3 regions of the Arthrobacter sp. B0427-1-12 genome follow, and region 3 is predicted to be linked to each of the others. Evidence: riboswitches for the same ligand, from Rfam matches in the RefSeq annotation. Region 3 holds a riboswitch; each other region holds the start of a gene.
The links. Region 3 has a riboswitch for thiamine pyrophosphate ahead of thiO (glycine oxidase ThiO). Riboswitches for the same ligand answer to the same signal wherever they lie in the genome.
Positions count from the first base shown of each region.

Region 1: it holds a riboswitch for thiamine pyrophosphate, as region 3 does, so the genes downstream of both, AC5RWU_RS01160 (ECF transporter S component) here and thiO (glycine oxidase ThiO) in region 3, are expected to answer to the same signal.
Region 2: it holds a riboswitch for thiamine pyrophosphate, as region 3 does, so the genes downstream of both, thiC (phosphomethylpyrimidine synthase ThiC) here and thiO (glycine oxidase ThiO) in region 3, are expected to answer to the same signal.

Region 1 is NZ_JBNHIC010000001.1:218,902-224,542, reverse strand. Features, by position in the region: gene AC5RWU_RS01175 (aminodeoxychorismate lyase) at 1-216, shown strand, start outside; gene AC5RWU_RS01170 (energy-coupling factor transporter transmembrane component T family protein) at 322-1,131, opposite strand; gene AC5RWU_RS01165 (ABC transporter ATP-binding protein) at 1,128-2,741, opposite strand; gene AC5RWU_RS01160 (ECF transporter S component) at 2,754-3,365, opposite strand; TPP riboswitch at 3,417-3,545, opposite strand; gene AC5RWU_RS01155 (DUF4235 domain-containing protein) at 3,744-4,004, shown strand; gene mnhG (monovalent cation/H(+) antiporter subunit G) at 4,021-4,422, opposite strand; gene AC5RWU_RS01145 (MrpF/PhaF family protein) at 4,412-4,684, opposite strand; gene AC5RWU_RS01140 (Na+/H+ antiporter subunit E) at 4,681-5,292, opposite strand; gene AC5RWU_RS01135 (Na+/H+ antiporter subunit D) at 5,289-5,641, opposite strand, start outside.
Region 2 is NZ_JBNHIC010000078.1:6,561-12,201, forward strand. Features, by position in the region: gene nhaA (Na+/H+ antiporter NhaA) at 1-1,094, opposite strand, end outside; gene AC5RWU_RS22410 (TrkH family potassium uptake protein) at 1,754-3,163, shown strand; TPP riboswitch at 3,474-3,583, shown strand; gene thiC (phosphomethylpyrimidine synthase ThiC) at 3,581-5,311, shown strand; partial or broken gene AC5RWU_RS22420 (hypothetical protein) at 5,413-5,641, opposite strand, start outside.
Region 3 is NZ_JBNHIC010000002.1:154,952-160,592, reverse strand. Features, by position in the region: gene AC5RWU_RS02980 (DUF3107 domain-containing protein) at 1-89, shown strand, start outside; gene AC5RWU_RS02975 (hypothetical protein) at 113-415, shown strand; gene AC5RWU_RS02970 (4a-hydroxytetrahydrobiopterin dehydratase) at 464-1,150, opposite strand; gene AC5RWU_RS02965 (thiazole synthase) at 1,200-2,015, opposite strand; gene thiS (sulfur carrier protein ThiS) at 2,019-2,255, opposite strand; gene thiO (glycine oxidase ThiO) at 2,252-3,424, opposite strand; TPP riboswitch at 3,420-3,557, opposite strand; gene thiE (thiamine phosphate synthase) at 3,629-4,327, shown strand; gene AC5RWU_RS02945 (ferritin-like fold-containing protein) at 4,331-5,023, opposite strand; gene AC5RWU_RS02940 (RNB domain-containing ribonuclease) at 5,068-5,641, shown strand, end outside.

The DNA.
Region 1 (5,641 bases), on a different contig from region 3:
GCCGCGGAGAAGGCCGGCTGGCAGCTGGGCTACGGCCCGCTGGAACCGCACGACCTGCTCGAGGCGGACGGGGTGTGGCTGATTTCGAGCATCCGCATGCTGGCTCCGGTCAACCACATCGACGGGCAGCGGATCGGAAAGTCGCCGGAACTGTTCCGGCAGCTGACTGCGGAGCTGGCCGAACTCTACGCCCAGGGTTCACGCAACGGCGGCTGACGCCCCCCCTGCCCCTTTACCCCGGTTCACTCTCGCAGTTCACGCACGAATACGCGCGTATTCGTGCGCGTACAGCGGAGCCAGCGCCTGGGCGGCGGCGGGCCGCTATTGCCAGATGGGATTCCAGGTACCGGCCGCCATCGCGGCACCGACGGATCCCACAGCAATGACGACGCCGGCCAGGTATACCCAGGCGTCGATGCCGGAGTAGATGCTCGGCCGCGCCCAGGTCCGGTGGCGGCCGCCGAAGCCGCGGGCCTCCATGGTGACGGCCAGACGGGTGGCGCGCCGGATCGCCTGCACCAGCAGCGCCAGCCCCTGCCCCAGCTGGGCCAGGAACCGTCCCCACCGTCCGCCGTGCGAGCCGGCGCCGCGGGCCCGGCGCGCCATGCCGAGGGTCCGCCATTCCTCCATCAGCAGCCCCACCAGCCGCATCGCAGCCAGCGCGCCGAGGACAAAGCGGTGCGGAAGCTTCAGTTTCTGTGCCAGGCCGTCCGCCAGGTCGGTGGGATCGGTGCAGGCCAGCACCATGACCCCGGGCAGCGCGATCGCCAGGCCGCGCAGCATGATCGCCAGGCCGGAGGCCAGCGAGCCTTCACTGAAAACGGCGAAGCCCAGGTCCAGCACGGTGGCCCCGCTGTCCTCGGCCAGCAGCGCCGTGCTGTAGCCACCCAGCAGCGCCGCCGCGAGGATCGGCCAGCCGCGGCGCAGCAGCCGGCCGTAGGTCAGTCCCGTCAGCGGCAGAATGGCCAGCTCCGCAACCAGCGCGACGCCGGCGGAGACCCAGTCCACCGTCAGCACCATGGCGATGGTGATGGCGAAAGCCGCAGCCAGCTTGGCCACGGGATTGGCCCGGGCGAGCACCGCGCCGCCGCGCTTGACTGTGGAAGCGTAGGGTTCCGCGGCGGTGCTCATGGCCGTCCTCCATTGGGCTGTCCTCCAGTGGGCCGGCCCCCATTGGCGGGTGCCGCCTGCGCGGGTCCCAGCCGCAGCCGGTTCCCGCCCAGCGCCGCGGTGAATTCGGCGTCGTGGGTGACGGAGACGACGGCGGTGCCCGCGTCCAGCAGCTCGGACAGCAACGATGCCAGTTCCGCCCAGGTATTCGCATCCTGGCCGAAGGTCGGCTCGTCCAGCACCAGCACTGCCGGGCTCGCAGCCAGCACCGTGGCCACGGACAGCCGGCGTTTTTCCCCGCCGGAGAGCGTGAACGGATTGGCGTCGGCCAGCTGGCTCAGCCGCAGCCGCTCGAGCAGCTCGTCGATGCGGGTCTCCACGTATCCGTCCCCGGCCGGCTGCTCCTTCGGCCGCCGAGGCCTGGCCGACTGCCGCGCCCTGGCCAGCTGCCGCGGGCCGAAGGCGAGCTCGTCGCGGACCCGGTGGGTGACGAACTGGTGTTCCGGTTCCTGGAACACCGTGCCGATCCGGCGAATCAGCTCGGCCGAGCTCCATTCGAACGGGTCCGGGCCCACGCCCATATCCCGGCGTAGAACCTCCCCCGCTGCTACGGTCCCTTCGTGGACGGCCAGCAGACCGCCCAGTGTGAGCGCGAAGGTGGATTTGCCGGCCCCGTTCGGACCGGTCACGCTCAGCACCTCGCCCTGCCTGACGTCCACGTCGATGCCGGACGCGGTCAGCCTGGCCGGGTGCCGCCGTCGTACCGGTTCCCGGGACACGCCCAGGTCCCGTGCGGACAGCAAGACCGGCGGGTGCGCCGGGACCGCGGCCCGCGGCCGCACTGCGGGAACGTAGCCCGGCACCCACACGCCGGCGGCGGTCAGCATGCTGCGCGCCCGGGTAAGCACTTCCTGCGGCGCACCGTCCGCCAGCACCCCGCCGCCGGGGGCGAGCACCACAACGCGGTCCACGACGTCGGCCCACACCGCCACCCGGTGCTCCACCACCACCAGCGTGGCACCGGTGGCATCGAGGGTGCGCACAACGGCGTCACGCACTTCCAGCACGCCGGCCGGGTCCAGGTTCGCCGTCGGCTCGTCCAGCAGCAGGGCGCCCGGCCGCATGGCCAGGATCCCGGCCAGCGCCAGGCGCTGCTTCTGCCCGCCGGACAGGGACGACGTCGGGTGGTCCAGCGGCAGGTCCAGGCCCACCGCCTCGAGCGACTCGCCCACGCGGCGCCAGATCTCATCCCGCGGCACGGACAGGTTCTCCGCGCCGAAGGCGACGTCGTCGCCGATCCGGGACAGCACCACCTGGGTTTCCGGGTCCTGCTGCATCAGCCCCACACGGCCACGCTGCCCTGCGGCCGGCGCACCGTCGACCAGCAGCCGGCCGGATTCGGTGCTGTCCTCGTCCTCGCCCAGCACGCCCGCAATGCCGTGCAGGAGGGTGGATTTTCCCGCCCCTGACGGGCCGAGGAGCAGCACGCGTTCGCCGGGTTCGATACTCAGGTCCAGGTCATGGACGGCACGCGTACCGCGGCCGGCATGCTGCCAGCCCCAGCCGGAGGCTGTGATGGCAGCCGGCCGGACGCCGGCCGCTGCGGCCCGCTGCAGTCGGCCCGCTGTCACTGTGTACGCCAATTAGAGGACCGGTTCGGACGCGGCCTTGCGGGAGGCCAGGCCGGAGAGCACACCGGTCCGGCCCAGTGCCCGCACCGCGAGCCAGGACAGCAGCCCGGCGATAACCGCACCGGAGATGGTCGTGAAGACCACGTAGACCAGCTTCCACTGCGCCGCCCATTCCACGTTGTACAGCAGGTTTTCGGTGGTGCCCATGACGACGCCGGCCAGGGCGCCGGCCAGCAGGGCCGCCGGCAGGGTCCAGCGGCGGTAGCGGAAGGCCGCGAACACCAGTTCGGCCGCCATGCCCTGGACCAGGCCCGAGATGACGACGGTCCAGCCGAAGTGGGTGCCAAGGAAGCCCTCGATGATGGCCGCCAGCAGTTCGCAGTACAGGGCGGCGCCCGGCTTGCGGATGATCAGGCCGCCGATGACGCCGGCGATCAGCCAGCCGCCCCCGTACAGTCCCCCGAGGGGCGGGAAGGCGATGGTGACCGCGGAGATCCCGGCGTAACCGGTGGACCAGCCCCAGAAAATGACGCCGACGGCGACGGCCACAACGGAGGCCACGACGATATCGGCCACGCGCCACGTGTAGACGGGCTTCTTGCTGACTGCGTTCGCAGTGCTCATAGGATTATCCTCCTGAGGTTCAGGAGGGGAAGGTGTCCGGCGCACGCCGGCACCTGAGAGAACTCGACTCCCTTCGCCGGTACTAACCGGAGCAGGTTCGAGGGTCTGCGGTGGTCCGCACTCTCAGCGCCCACTTCGATGCCATCAGGCATCCGAGGCGGCGCTCCCCTGTCGTTGGTAATGCGTTCTCCATCCTACACTGCGGCGCCCGGCCACCCACCCGTCAGCCGACCGCTACCAACGTGATGGCCAGGCACAGCTAGCGCCGACGCGCCCTCCCACCACTCGCTGCACCCGGGGCGGGTCCCTCGGGCGCTAGGCTTGGACAGACGGCCGAAGGCGGGAATGCCGCTGGACCAACGACCGAGGGGAGCCACAATGAACGTGATCATCAAGCTATTGGGGACAGGGATCAGCATGGGTGCCGCCTTCCTTGCCAACAAGGCCATTTCGAAGGCGTGGGAAAAGAAGACAGGGCACAAGCCCCCAAAGTCCACGGACGATCTGGAACACACGTGGAAGCAGGCCATGTTGTGGGCCATGCTGACTACCTTCGTCGCCACCGTGATTCAGCTGATTGCCGGCCGGACGGCGCAGCGCGCGATCGCGAAGTACACGCATACGCGCGACGAGGTTTAGGCCGCCGGGCGGCGCGCTACCGTCGTTCTCCGCGTGCCCTGGCGTCCGCTTCCTGCTGGCGCGCCGCCCGCTCCACGACTTCCTCCAGCTCATCGATGCTGAGGGTTTCCTTGCGCAGATGCTTGGTGCGGTAGCCCGCACGGCCCACCATATGCGCCGAGACCGGAACCGTGAGGAGCTGGAAGAGCCAGGCCAGAATGAGCACAGGCACCAGTGCCCAGCTTCGCATCTGGACCGCGATAGCCAGCAGAAGCAGCAGCAGGCCCACCACCTGGGGCTTGGTCGCTGCATGCATTCGGCTGAGCAAGTCGGGGAAGCGCCACAGGCCGATCGCCGCCGCCAGCGACAGGAGGGTGCCGCAGACCAGCAGCACCGCCGTCACGGCGTCGATCACGAACTCGATGGTCTCAGTGTTCATGGGTCCGCCTGTCCCTGACAAAGCGGGCCACCGCGACGGAACCGATGAATCCGACGAAGCTCAGCGCCACCAGCAGATACAGATTGTCCAGATGCCGTCGGACAGCCATGTCCACGGCCAGGGAGGCAACGACGATGGACAGCAGCACATCAACGGCCACCACCCGGTCCAGCAGGGACGGTCCCTTGGCGATCCGGAAAATGGTGCCGACGGCCGCCAGGGAAAGTATGACCGTGACCACGATCAGGACGATGCCCATCATGCGTTGTGCCTCTTCCTTCCGGGCTTTCCGGTTCCGGGTCTCCCGGCGGGGGTCAGTTGCCGGTCCAGGTTCTCCTCGGTTTTCAGCAGTTCCAGTTCCTCCCTGGTGCCCATCACCCGGATGAGCCGGGCTTCCGATGCCCGTATCTCGGCACGGATATCCGCCGCATCCTGGGCGCTGGAGACATTGAGGGCGTGGACATAGAGCGTTGACGTAGACCTGTCGACATCCACCACCAGTGAGCCGGGAATCAGCGACAGGGTATGTCCGACGGCGGTGACGATCAGGTCCGAACGTGTCCTCAGTTGGACTGCCACCACCGCGTTCCTGATTTCCGGGCCGCGGCGTACCGCCAGCCACAACACCTCGATACTGGCCTGGACCAACTGGAACAGGAAGTACCCGGCAAAGCGGACCGCGTGGAAGATATTGAACCGACCGCTCAGGTCCACCGGCGGCAGGTAGAACAGATTCACCACGCCCAGGGCGATCAGCGCGCCGAAGATCAGGTTGCCCGCGCTGAAGTCGCGCCACAGAGCCCCCCAGACCACCACCAGCCAGACGATCAGCGGCAGTTCCTTCTTCAGCGTCGTCCGGCGCCGGCTCATGGTCCTACCTCCGGCTGTGCCAGGGCCGGCACCGCCGTGCCCTCCGCCGCACCCACACCCAGGACCGCCTCGATGTAAGGCGTCTGCGCCAGCATCTCCTCGGCGGCCATTTCGCTGAGCCGGAAGAGCGGGCCGGCAAAGACCGTCAGCGCGACGCCGAACACAACCAGTCCGATGGTGGGACCCACCATAGTCCGCGGCAGCACATGCACCGCGGACCGGCCAGCGTACCTGCCCGTGGAACGCCCCATGACTCCCTGTGACGTCCTGATCGCGGAGCCGTCCTCCTTCGCGGCAAGCAGGATCGGGTCCGGCTGCTCCGCGTCCTCCGGCCGGCGCCAGAAGGCGC
Region 2 (5,641 bases), on a different contig from region 3:
CCGGTCAGGTCGATCCATTTCAGGGAAGGATCAAGCCGGGCGCGGGTGAATCTGGCCATCACCCAGGTGGTGGCCACGATACCGACGGGCTTGCCCAGCACTAGCCCGGCAATGATGCCCAGGGCCACCGTGTCGGCCAGCGCGGCGGCGAGGCCTTCGATACCGCCGATGGCCACGCCGGCGGAGAAGAAGGCGAAGACGGGCACGGCAAACCCGGCGGAGACGGGCCGGATGCGGTGTTCGAGGACTTCGGCCAGCCCAGGACCGGCTTCGGGGCCGCTGGAGCGGCTGCGCAGGACCGGGACGGTGAAGCCGAGCACGACCCCGGCGACGGTGGCGTGGATGCCGGAGGCGTGCAGCAGCGCCCAGGCGGTCATGCCGATCGGCAGCAGGATCAGCCAGGCGGTGGCGGGTGTGCGGCCGAAGAAGCGGCGGTATTTTTGGGCTAGGAAGGCGTAGACGGCCACGGGGATCAGGGTCAGCAGCAGCGGGCCGGTGTGGATGTCGCCGGTGTAGAAGAAGGCGATGATGGCGATGGCGATCAGGTCATCGACCACGGCCAGGGTGAGCAGGAAGATCCGCAGCGCGGTGGGCAGGTGCGAGCCGATCACGGCCAGCACGGCCACGGCGAAGGCGATGTCGGTGGCGGTGGGAATGGCCCAGCCGCGCAGCGTGTCGGGGTTGGCCCAGTTGAGCCCGGCGTAGATCAGTGCCGGAACGGCTACCCCGCCGATGGCCGCGGTCACCGGGACGACCGCTTTGGCCGGCTGGCGCAGGTCGCCTGCGACGAACTCGCGTTTGAGTTCCAGTCCGACCAGGAAGAAGAAGACCGCCAGCAGCCCGTCGGCCGCCCAGGCGCCCAGGCTCAGGTCCAGGTGCCAGGGCTCGTAGCCGATCTTAAAGTCGCGTAGCGCGAAATAGCTGTCTGAAGCCGGGGAGTTGGCCCAGATCAGGGCAATGAGGGCGGCGGCGACGAGCAGGGCCCCGCCGACGGTTTCCCTGCGCAGGATTTCCCCGATGCGCAGCGCCTCGGCGTAGCTGCCCCGGCCCAGGACAGGGGGCTGAGGACGGGGGGTGGGGGTTGGTGCGGCCATGGACGGCTCCTTAGGGGCAGATCGACAATAAACGTGCCGACCAGACTTCCCGGCTCACCGCTTACCACCATACCCCGTGCTGTTCTCCCGGCCGCAGAGGGTTCCCCCGGCGGCCGGCCGTCTTCAGGTCAGTATCGGCCGCGCCGCAGGGCTCGCCGGCATGTTTTCGCGCATCAGGACGCCAGCGGCGGTCAACCCGATGATGTCCGCCTCCTTGCCGTGCTGGCGGTGCTTCCCGGTGCTGGTGTTCAGGGCCGCGATGCAGCAAGTACCTCAGAGGCAGGCGTCTGTCAGGCCGGTCCCTCAGCGGAGACTGCCTGACTGGCTGAGCGGCGGAACGGATGCTGAATCTCCTTTGCAGCGGCGCTGAAGCGTCGGGCGGCAGCGTGCCGCAACAGCGCGGGGCACCGGTGCAGGCGCTGGCCGGGGCGGGACCGGTTTCATCAGCTCAGTGCAGCGGGCCGAACCTGCTTCCCTCTATCGGCACGCGCGATGCACTCGGGACGGCAGGACTCGAGGCGCCAGGTGTTGGGAGCGTTTTCTGCGCTGTGATGGACTCGGCGGCGCCGTGGAGGCCGTCATAGGATGCACCTACGGCCCGCTGTCGCTGCACTTGTGCGGCGGGTACCTGAGAGCCCTAACACGGAAGAAGATCCGTCATGTCCCACACCCAGGCCCCGTGGCGGCCCAAAGCCCAACGGGAACGTTTCTGGCTGCTGGCGTCCGGACGCGATTTTCTCGACAGGATCGCACGCAGCTCACCGGCACGGCTGGCGCTGATCGTTTTCGCTCTGGTCGTTCTGCTGTTCGCCTCGGTCCTGACCCTGCCGGCCGCGGCAGCGGACGGCCGGCCGACGCCGCTGCACGATGCGATGTTCACCGCCGTGTCGGCGGTGACGGTGACCGGGCTGACCACGGTCAACACCGCCGTGCACTGGTCCTTCTTCGGGCAGCTGGTGATCCTCATCGGCATCCAGGTCGGCGGTCTGGGCATCATTACGCTGGCCTCCATGCTGGCCATGGCGGTCGGACGCCAGTTCGGTCTGCGCGGAAAACTGCTGGCGCAGGAGGGCATCAGCACCGGGCGTCTGGGGGAGGTCGGCGGCCTGCTGCGGACGGTGGTGCAGACCTCCCTGGTTCTGGAGCTGGTCATCGCCCTGTTCCTGGTGCCGCGGTTCATTATCGTGGACGGAAATCTGGCCGAAGGGGTGTGGCACGGGCTGTTCTACGCGATTTCCGCCTTCAATAACGCCGGGTTCGTCGCGCATCCGGACGGACTGATGGATTTCACCGGCGACTGGTGGATCCTCATCCCCATCATGGCCGGGGTCTTTGTCGGCAGTCTCGGGTTCCCGGTCTACATGGTCCTGCTGGCCTCCCGGGGAAATGTACGCCGGTGGAACCTGCACACCAAGCTCACCGTGGCCCTCAGTCTGATCCTCTTCACCTTCGGCGCGCTGCTCTGGGGTGCCCTTGAATGGTTCAACTCGGAAACCATCGCGGGTATGAGCACCGGAGACAAAATCTTCAACGCCCTGTTCTCCTCCGTCATGATGCGCTCGGGCGGCTTCAACATCATCGACACCGCCGCGTCCAGCCCGGCCACCCTGCTGGTCACCGATGCCCTGATGTTCGCCGGCGGCGGCTCGGCCTCCACGGCCGGAGGCATCAAGGTCACGACCCTGGCCGTGCTGTTTTTGGCCATCATCGCCGAAGCCCGCGGCACCCGGCACGTCAGCTCGTTCCACCGGACCATTCCCGAAGGCGCGCTCCGGGTCGCCATCAGCGTGACCTTCCTCGGCGCCACCCTGGTGCTGCTGGCCACGGGCATCCTATTGGTAAGCAATGAAGCACCGCTGGAGCGGGTCCTCTTCGAAGTCATTTCCGGCTTCGCCACCTGCGGGCTCAGCGTAGGTCTCAGCGCCGAACTCGATCCGCTCGGAAAGTACGTGATCTCGGCCCTCATGTTCGCCGGACGCATCGGCCCCATCAGTCTCGCCGCCGCACTGACCCTCAAACAAGCCACCGTGCTCTACCGCTACCCGGACGAAAGGCCCATCATCGGTTGATCCCGGTTCCGCCTCATTTTCCGGGCCGGCCATCGCTTTGCGGTCCAGAGTCACCCCGTCGTCCCGGCCGGATAGGGCTCCAACGACCTGCAGGTGCATGACGGGACGGCACCGGTGAACGTTTCCCAGGAGCCGTGACACCGGCATTGTCGGCTGGTGCTCAGTCCGGTTTTGCACGCTCCGCGCCCGGGAACGGACCGCCCTGAACGCCGGCAGATCCGGTAGGCCCCGGGCAGCGTGCTGCTGCCCCTGGCCAGCCTCGGTAACAGGACTGGTGCTTTTGGCGGGACCGTAGCCGGTGTTAGGGTCGTCTCATCCACACGGGAGCCCTGTTGCAGGGGCTGAGATCGGGCTGATGCAGTCCGCGACCGTCGAACCTGTCCGGGTAATGCCGGCGAAGGAAGTAGGAAAACCTCAATGAATGCAATCAACTCGCATGTCCTGGCCTATGTCCGCGATCCCGAACACCGGATCAATGTCCCGGTCACCGAAATCGCCCTGGAGGACTCCCCCAATGGCGCGGCGAATCCTCCGCTGCGGGTGTACCGCACCGCCGGCCCGGGCAGCGACCCGGTCCGCGGCCTGGCACCGCTGCGCGCCGGCTGGATTACCGGACGCGGCGACGTGCAGGAATATTCCGGCCGGGAACGCAACCTGCTCGATGACGGCAAAACGGCCGTGCGCCGCGGGGCGGCCTCAGCGGAGTGGAAAGGCGCCAGGCCCCGGCCGCTGCGCGCGGCCGCCGGCCGGACGGTCACCCAGATGCACTACGCCCGGGCCGGGATCATCACCGAGGAAATGCGGTTCGTGGCCCTGCGGGAGAACTGCGACGTCGAACTGGTCCGCTCCGAACTGGCCGCCGGCCGGGCCATCATCCCGGCCAACATCAACCACCCCGAATCCGAACCGATGATCATCGGGAAGGCCTTTTTGGTCAAGATCAACGCCAACATCGGCAACTCCGCGGTCACCAGCTCCATCGCCGAGGAAGTCGACAAGCTGCAGTGGGCCACCAAGTGGGGTGCGGACACCGTCATGGACCTGTCCACCGGAGACGACATCCACACCACCCGTGAATGGATCATCCGCAACTCCCCCGTGCCCATCGGCACCGTCCCCATCTACCAGGCGCTGGAAAAGGTCAACGGCCAGGCCAACGACCTGACCTGGGAGATTTTCCGGGACACCGTGATCGAACAGTGCGAGCAGGGCGTGGACTACATGACCATCCACGCCGGTGTGCTGCTGCGCTACGTGCCGCTGACCGCCGACCGGGTCACCGGCATCGTCTCCCGCGGCGGATCCATCATGGCCGGCTGGTGCCTGGCCCACCACCGGGAAAACTTCCTCTACACCCACTTCGACGAACTCTGCGAGATCTTCGCCCGCTACGACGTGGCCTTCTCCCTCGGCGACGGCCTGCGGCCCGGCTCCATCGCCGACGCGAACGACGCCGCCCAGTTCGCCGAACTGGACACCCTCGCCGAGCTGACCGAACAGGCATGGAAGCATGACGTGCAGGTCATGGTCGAAGGCCCCGGCCACATCCCCTTCCACCTGGTCCGGGAGAACGTCGAACGCCAGCAGCAACTGTGCCACGGCGCCCCGTTCTACACCCTCGGCCCGCTCGTGACCGACGTCGCCCCCGGCTATGACCACATCACCTCCGCCATCGGCGCCACCGAAATCGCCCGTTACGGCACCGCCATGCTGTGCTACGTCACCCCGAAGGAGCACCTGGGCCTGCCCAACAGGGACGATGTGAAGACCGGAGTCATCACCTACAAGATCGCAGCCCACGCCGCGGACCTGGCCAAGGGCCACCCCGGCGCCCGCGACCGGGACGACGCGCTGTCCAAGGCCCGCTTCGAATTCCGCTGGCGCGACCAGTTCGCCCTGTCCCTGGACCCGGAAACCGCCGAAGCGTTCCACGACGAAACACTGCCGGCCGAACCGGCCAAGACCGCCCACTTCTGCTCCATGTGCGGACCCAAGTTCTGCTCCATGCGCATCTCCCAGGACATCCGCGACCAGTTCGGCGGCACAGCCGCGCAGGAAGCCATCGCCGGCATGAACACCAAATCCGCCGAATTCCTGGCCTCCGGCGGAAAGGTCTACCTGCCCGAACCAACACTGAACCGCCCATAAGGCGGCCCTTAGCGCCGATAACAGCGCCTATGACGCCTGCGGCTCGGGGTGGAGCCGCGGATTTGTTGATGCGGTACGCGCCTGTGGGCTGCCCCGGCGTCTCAGGCCGTGCCGGGCCGGGTCTGGGTTCTCTTGTGTCGCGCCGGCCCGCGGGCCCTGGGCCGGAGGGCTATGCGCGGGCTGGTGCCGGCGTTCAGTACCTGCAGGCCGATGTAGATCAGCGCAACGGCCTGGATGGTGGCCGCAAGGGGTGGGAAGACAACGCTGTAGGGCAGAAAGATCGGTATTGCCATGCCGGTGAACATCGCCACCGCCGGCCACCAGGGCAGC
Region 3 (5,641 bases):
GCCGCATGGTCATCGTCCCGTCCAACGTTCTTGGCTACGTCGAGATCGGCGCCGAAGAGGCCCGCCGCGTGGGCTTCGGCGCCCTCTAGCGGGAGCAGAGGTCCGGCCGGACATGCTTGAACTGACGCTGGTCGCAGCGGTGGCGGCGGCAGCGGGCTTCCTCTGGTGGGGCCTGGACCGGCACCACCGCAGCTATGGGGTGCTGCTGGTGCCGGGTATCGCCGTCGCGGCTGCCGTGCTGCTGTGGATCATCCTGGTGATGTCCGGCCTGGCCTCCCAGCCGCGGATCTTCTGGCTCAGCTGGCTGATTCCCATGGTTGCCGGCGCCGCCGCAGCGGCCATAGCGGGACTTTTCCTCGGGCGGCGCCGGTCCCGGGCCGACGTCGCCCGCCTCAACGCAGCCCTGCGCCTCTGATCGTCAGGCCTCCGGCCTTCTCGGTCTGCGGGCCTGCCCAGCCGAAGCTCAGCCGGAAGCCGGCAGGTTCTTCTCGTCCGGCCCGTGGCCGTGCTCGGTGCACAGGCAGAAGCGGTTTCCGTCAGGGTCGGTGACGACCGTGAACATCGGGGCCTGCCCCGCATCCAGCCGGCCGCCGGCCTCCGCCGCCTGCTCCAGGACCGGGGCGATGTCGCTCTCGCTCCAGTGGATATCAAGATGCAGCCGGTTGTCGCTGGGGGTGTCCGTCTGCTGGAACCAGACTGTGGGTCCGCGGCCGAACGGATCCATCAGGTCCCCGAACCGGCCGGCCTTGTAGCCCAGCGCCTTGCGCCACAGCTCCGAGAGCGCCGCCGGATCTTTGGCGTCGATGCCGATCTCGACCGTACGGCTCCTGGCCGGCTCGGCAACCGCCCCGAGGACCGCCGCGGCCCTGCCGATGGAACTGGCCGCGGTGATGTCCCGGCTGGTCACCTCGCTGCCGGCGTCGTGCGAGGTCAGCGTGATGAACACCCGGTTGTAGCGCCAGTCCAGGTCCGGGTGGTGGTTCAGTTCCTCCGCAATGTCCCCGGCCGCTGCTATCAGGTTCAGCGCCTTCCGGGCGCTGTCCAGCTTGTACACCGTATACAGGCTGCCCAGCCGGTACCGCCAGTCCGGCAGTTTCTTCAGTTCCTCGTCGATCGCCGTCCGGGTCAGGACATCCTGTGCAGAACCCATTGAAAGCGCCTCCCGCCGTCCCGCAGCCGGGCGCCGCCCCAGGCCGCTCCTAGAGGTCCGGACGGCCTTCCGTCTGCGACGAGGCCAGGGCATGCTGGCGTTTGGGAATGCGTCCGGCTTGCGCGGCCAGCCTACCGCCGATCACCGCATGTTTGAAGGCCTCGGCCATCCGGACCGGATCCTGGGCGCGGGTGACCGCGGTAGCCAGCAGGACGGCGTCGCACCCCAACTCCATCGCCAGGGCGGCATCCGAGGCGGTGCCGATGCCGGCGTCGAGCACCACCGGCACCTGCGCCCGCGCGACGATCAGTTCGATGTTGTGCGGATTCAGAATGCCCAGGCCGGTCCCGATCGGCGCGCCGAGCGGCATGACCGCGGCGGCGCCCAGCTGCTCCAGCCGGCGCGCGAGCACGGGATCGTCGTTGGTGTAAGCGAACACCTTGAATCCGCGGTTCACCAGCATCTCGGTGGCGTCCACCAGTTCGACGGCGTCCGGCAGCAGCGTCTGCTCGTCCGCGATCACCTCCAGCTTCACCCAGTCCGTCTCCAGCGCTTCCCGGGCCAGCTCGGCGGTCATGACCGCCTCCCGCGCGGTGAAGCAGCCGGCGGTGTTGGGCAGCACGCGGATATTGTGTTCCAGCAGCAGGTCGAACAAGGAGCCGCCCACTTCGGGGCTGTACCGCCGCATGGCCACCGTGGTCAGTTCGGTCCCGGATGCCACCAGTGCCGCACCCAGCCCGTCGAGGCTGGGCGCGCCGCCGGTGCCCATGATCAGGCGCGAGTCCAGTGCGACGCCGTCGATCACCAGGGCGTCGGTGCCGGCTTCCTGCTGGGTTTCCGCTGTGGTTCCGCCGTTGATGCTCATTCCTTAGCCTCCCTGTACCGCGGTGACGAGTTCGACGTCGTCACCGGCCTTGATTGCCGTTGCCGCCCAGCTGCCGCGCGGCACGACCTCCGAGTTCAGCGCCACGGCGACGCCGAGCCGCGCTCCGTCCTCGGGCTGTCCGCCGGGGTCCAGCGGCCGTCCGGTCACGCTGGCCACCAGGTCGAGCAGCATGGTGCCGCTGTCCACCGCGTGTGCTTTGCCGTTGAGGGTGATTGTCATGATGTCGCTCCAGACGTTGCCGTGACAGGGTTCGAGGGATGGGAAAAGCGGTCGGGCCGGAATTGACGGTGTGCCGGGTCTGCCGGTTTGCCGTCGACCAGGTCTGCGCAGATGCGTGCGGCAATGGGTGCCAGAAGGACGCCGTGGCGGAAGAACCCGGTGGCGATGATCAGCCCGGGGACATCAGCCCGTCCCAGCAGCGGTGCGTTGTCCGGCGTTCCCGGGCGGGCGCGGCACGTCGCCTCGAGCAGTTCCAGCTCCGCTACGGCCGGCACCAGCTGCTGGGCATCGCGCAGCAGCTCGTAGACCCCGCCCGCGGAAACCGCGGCGGACCCGTCCTCGCGCTGGGTGGCTCCGATGACCACGGTGCCGTCCTCGCGCGGGACCAGGTACGCGGGCAAGCCGCGTACCAGCCCCCGCACGGTCGCGGTGACCAGCGGACGCAGGTGCTCCGGCACCGCCAGGCGCAGGATGTCGCCGTAGACCGGCCGCAGCGGCAGTTTCAGTCCGTCCGGCAGCCCGTCCAGGCCGGCCGCTCCCAGTCCGTTCGCCAGCACTACCTCGTCCGTTTCGATGGTGGCACCGCCGGCCAGCCGGACGCCTGTGACCGTGCCGGACTCGTTCCTGAGCAACCCCGCGGCGCTGGCAGGCACGAGGTCGGCCTGAGGATAATGCTGCAAAGCGGCCAGCAGGGCGGCCGCCAGGCGGCGCGGATCCACCTGGTGGTCGTCCGGAATGCGGAAGACGCCCGAAAGCTGCGGCCCCAGCATGGGCTCCTGCCGGCGGGCCTGGCGGACAGTCAGTTCTTCAACCTGCAGGCCCTGGACCAGCTGGGCTTCCTTCAGGTCGGCGAGCGCCCGGCGGTCCGCGGCGTCAAGGCCCACGACCAGGGTTTCGGTGGCCAGGTAGCCGGTCCGCTCCCCCGTCTGCTTCTCCAGCGCCGCGGTGAATTCCGGATACAGGCCGGCAGAGGCACGGGTGAGCGTGAGCAGGTTTTCTTCCTGGTAGTGCAGCTCGCTCACGGCCGCCAGCATCCCCGCGGCGGCGTGCGTGGCCCCCTGCGCGGGGGCCTGATCGATGAGCGTCACGCGGTGGCCGCGGCGGATGGTCTCCCAGGCAATGGCCAGACCGATGACTCCGCCGCCGACGACGGCGACATGTGCAGACATTGAAATGATCCTTCCCTACGCCGGCATGACCCGGATCAGGTGAAACGGTCGGCGTCGAACGCCCTCTCAGCCCTGGCAGGTACGCGGTGCGCTCCAGGCGCATCCCGCACCGCGGGCTCCCGCAGTGTCCCCCAAGTCTACGGCCAGTCGGGCGGCGCACGCCAAGGCAGCCGGCTGGACGGGGCATCCCGTAACCTAGGAACCATGTCTTTGGATCCCGCCGCTCTTGATTCGGCGTCGCTTGCTTCGGCGTCGCTTGCTTCCGCCCAGCTCTATCTGTGCACCGACTCCAGGCCCGCCCAGGACGATTTTGAACAGTTCGTGGACGCGGCCTACGCCGGGGGCGTGGACATTATCCAGCTGCGGGACAAGCAGATCGACCCGGCCCGGGAGCTGGAGCTCCTCGACGTGCTGAGGACCGTGGCCGGCCGCCATGGCAAGCCGTTCGCGGTCAACGACCGCGCGGACATCGCAGCACTGTCCGGGGCAAGCGTCTTCCACGTCGGCCAGGAGGATCTGCCCGTTGCCGCGGCACGGCGGCTGCTGGGACCCGATGTAGCCATCGGGCTGTCCACCCATACGCCTGCGCAGGCGGCGGCTGCCATGGATGCGGCGGAGCTGGACTACTTCTGCACCGGCCCGCTCTGGGCCACGCCCACCAAACCCGGCCGGGCCGCCGTCGGACTGGAACTGGTGGCCTCCACGGCACGCCGGCAGGCCGAAACCGGCTCGGTGCGCCCATGGTTCGCCATCGGTGGCATCGACCATTCGAATGTGGAGCAGGTGGTCGACGCCGGGGCGCACCGCATCGTCGTCGTCCGCGCCATTACGGAAGCGGAGGATCCCGCGGAAGCCGCACGCACCCTCCGCGCCCTGCTCCCCGGACTGCTGGCAGTTCGCTGAACTTCAGGCAGTCAGGCCCAGCGCGTGCATCCGGCGTGAATGATTGGCGGTGAGCCGGGACAGCAGCGGCGCCACGGCGTCCGAGTCCTGCTGCGCTCCCTTGCCGGCCTGCATCAACTCTCCCAGGAATGAGCGTTCGACGCCGATCCGCTGGGTCTGGATCAGGGCCTCGCCCACCAGCCGCCGGCCCCAGAGCGCGAGCCTGGAGCCGAGCGCAGGATCCTCCGCCAGGGCAGTGCGCAGCCGGCCGAGCAGGACGTCGCCCTGTTCCTGGTCATGGATCCGGTCAATCAGTTCCCTGGTGTCCGGGTCCAGCCGGTCGGCGACGGTGCGGTAGAAATCGGCGGAGATTGCGTCGTTGACGTAGGCCTTCATCAGGGACTCATACCAGTCCCCCGGCCGCGTCCGCTGATGGTAGGCATCGATGGCCGGCTGGAACGGTGCCATCGCTGTTTCGACGTCCGCACCCATCCCGGCCAGCCGCTCGCTGACCAGCTCATAATGCCGGAATTCGGTCACCGCCATCCGGCCCAGCGTGGCCCGGTCATGGAGCGTGGGTGAGAACCGCGCATCGAAGGAGAGCCGCTCGAAGGCGGACAGCTCGCCGTACGCCATGACGCCGAAGAGATCGGCGAGGAACCGTCGGTAGCCGGCGTCCGCGAGCCGGCACGCCGCTGCTGAGGGCACTGTTGTCATGCTTCCAAGCGTACCTGCGGTGAAACGACGGTACGCTAAGGTTTGTGCCGTACTCACATCTCGATGTCCGGGTCGGCAGGCCGCAGCACGTGCTGGCACAGTCGCTGCGCGACCTGCGGACCGAGCTGGGACTGCAGGCTGAGTTCCCGCCGGAGGTCCTGCGGGAGGCGGAGCAGTCCGTCGCGCGGCACCAGCTGCCCGAATCCGACTTGACCGGGCTGCATTTCGTCACCATCGACCCTCCCACCTCCACGGACCTGGACCAAGCGCTCTACCTTGAACGCAAGGGCACCGGCTACCGGGCCTGGTACGCGATCGCGGATGTGCCATCCTTCGTCCCTGCCGGCGGCGCCCTCGACGCGGCGACACGCCGCCGCGGCCAGACGGTCTACGCCCCGGATGGACGGATCCCGCTGCATCCGGAAATCATCAGTGAGGATGCCGGCAGCCTGCTGGCCGACGAAATTCGCGCTGCCTTCGTCTGGGAATTCGAGCTGGACCCGGCTGCAGAGGTCCTCTCCACCCACGTGCGGCGCGCCCGGGTCCGCAGCGTGGCCAAGCTAAACTACCAGGAAGTCCAGCAGGACATCGACTCCGGCGGCGCGCCCGAATCCCTCA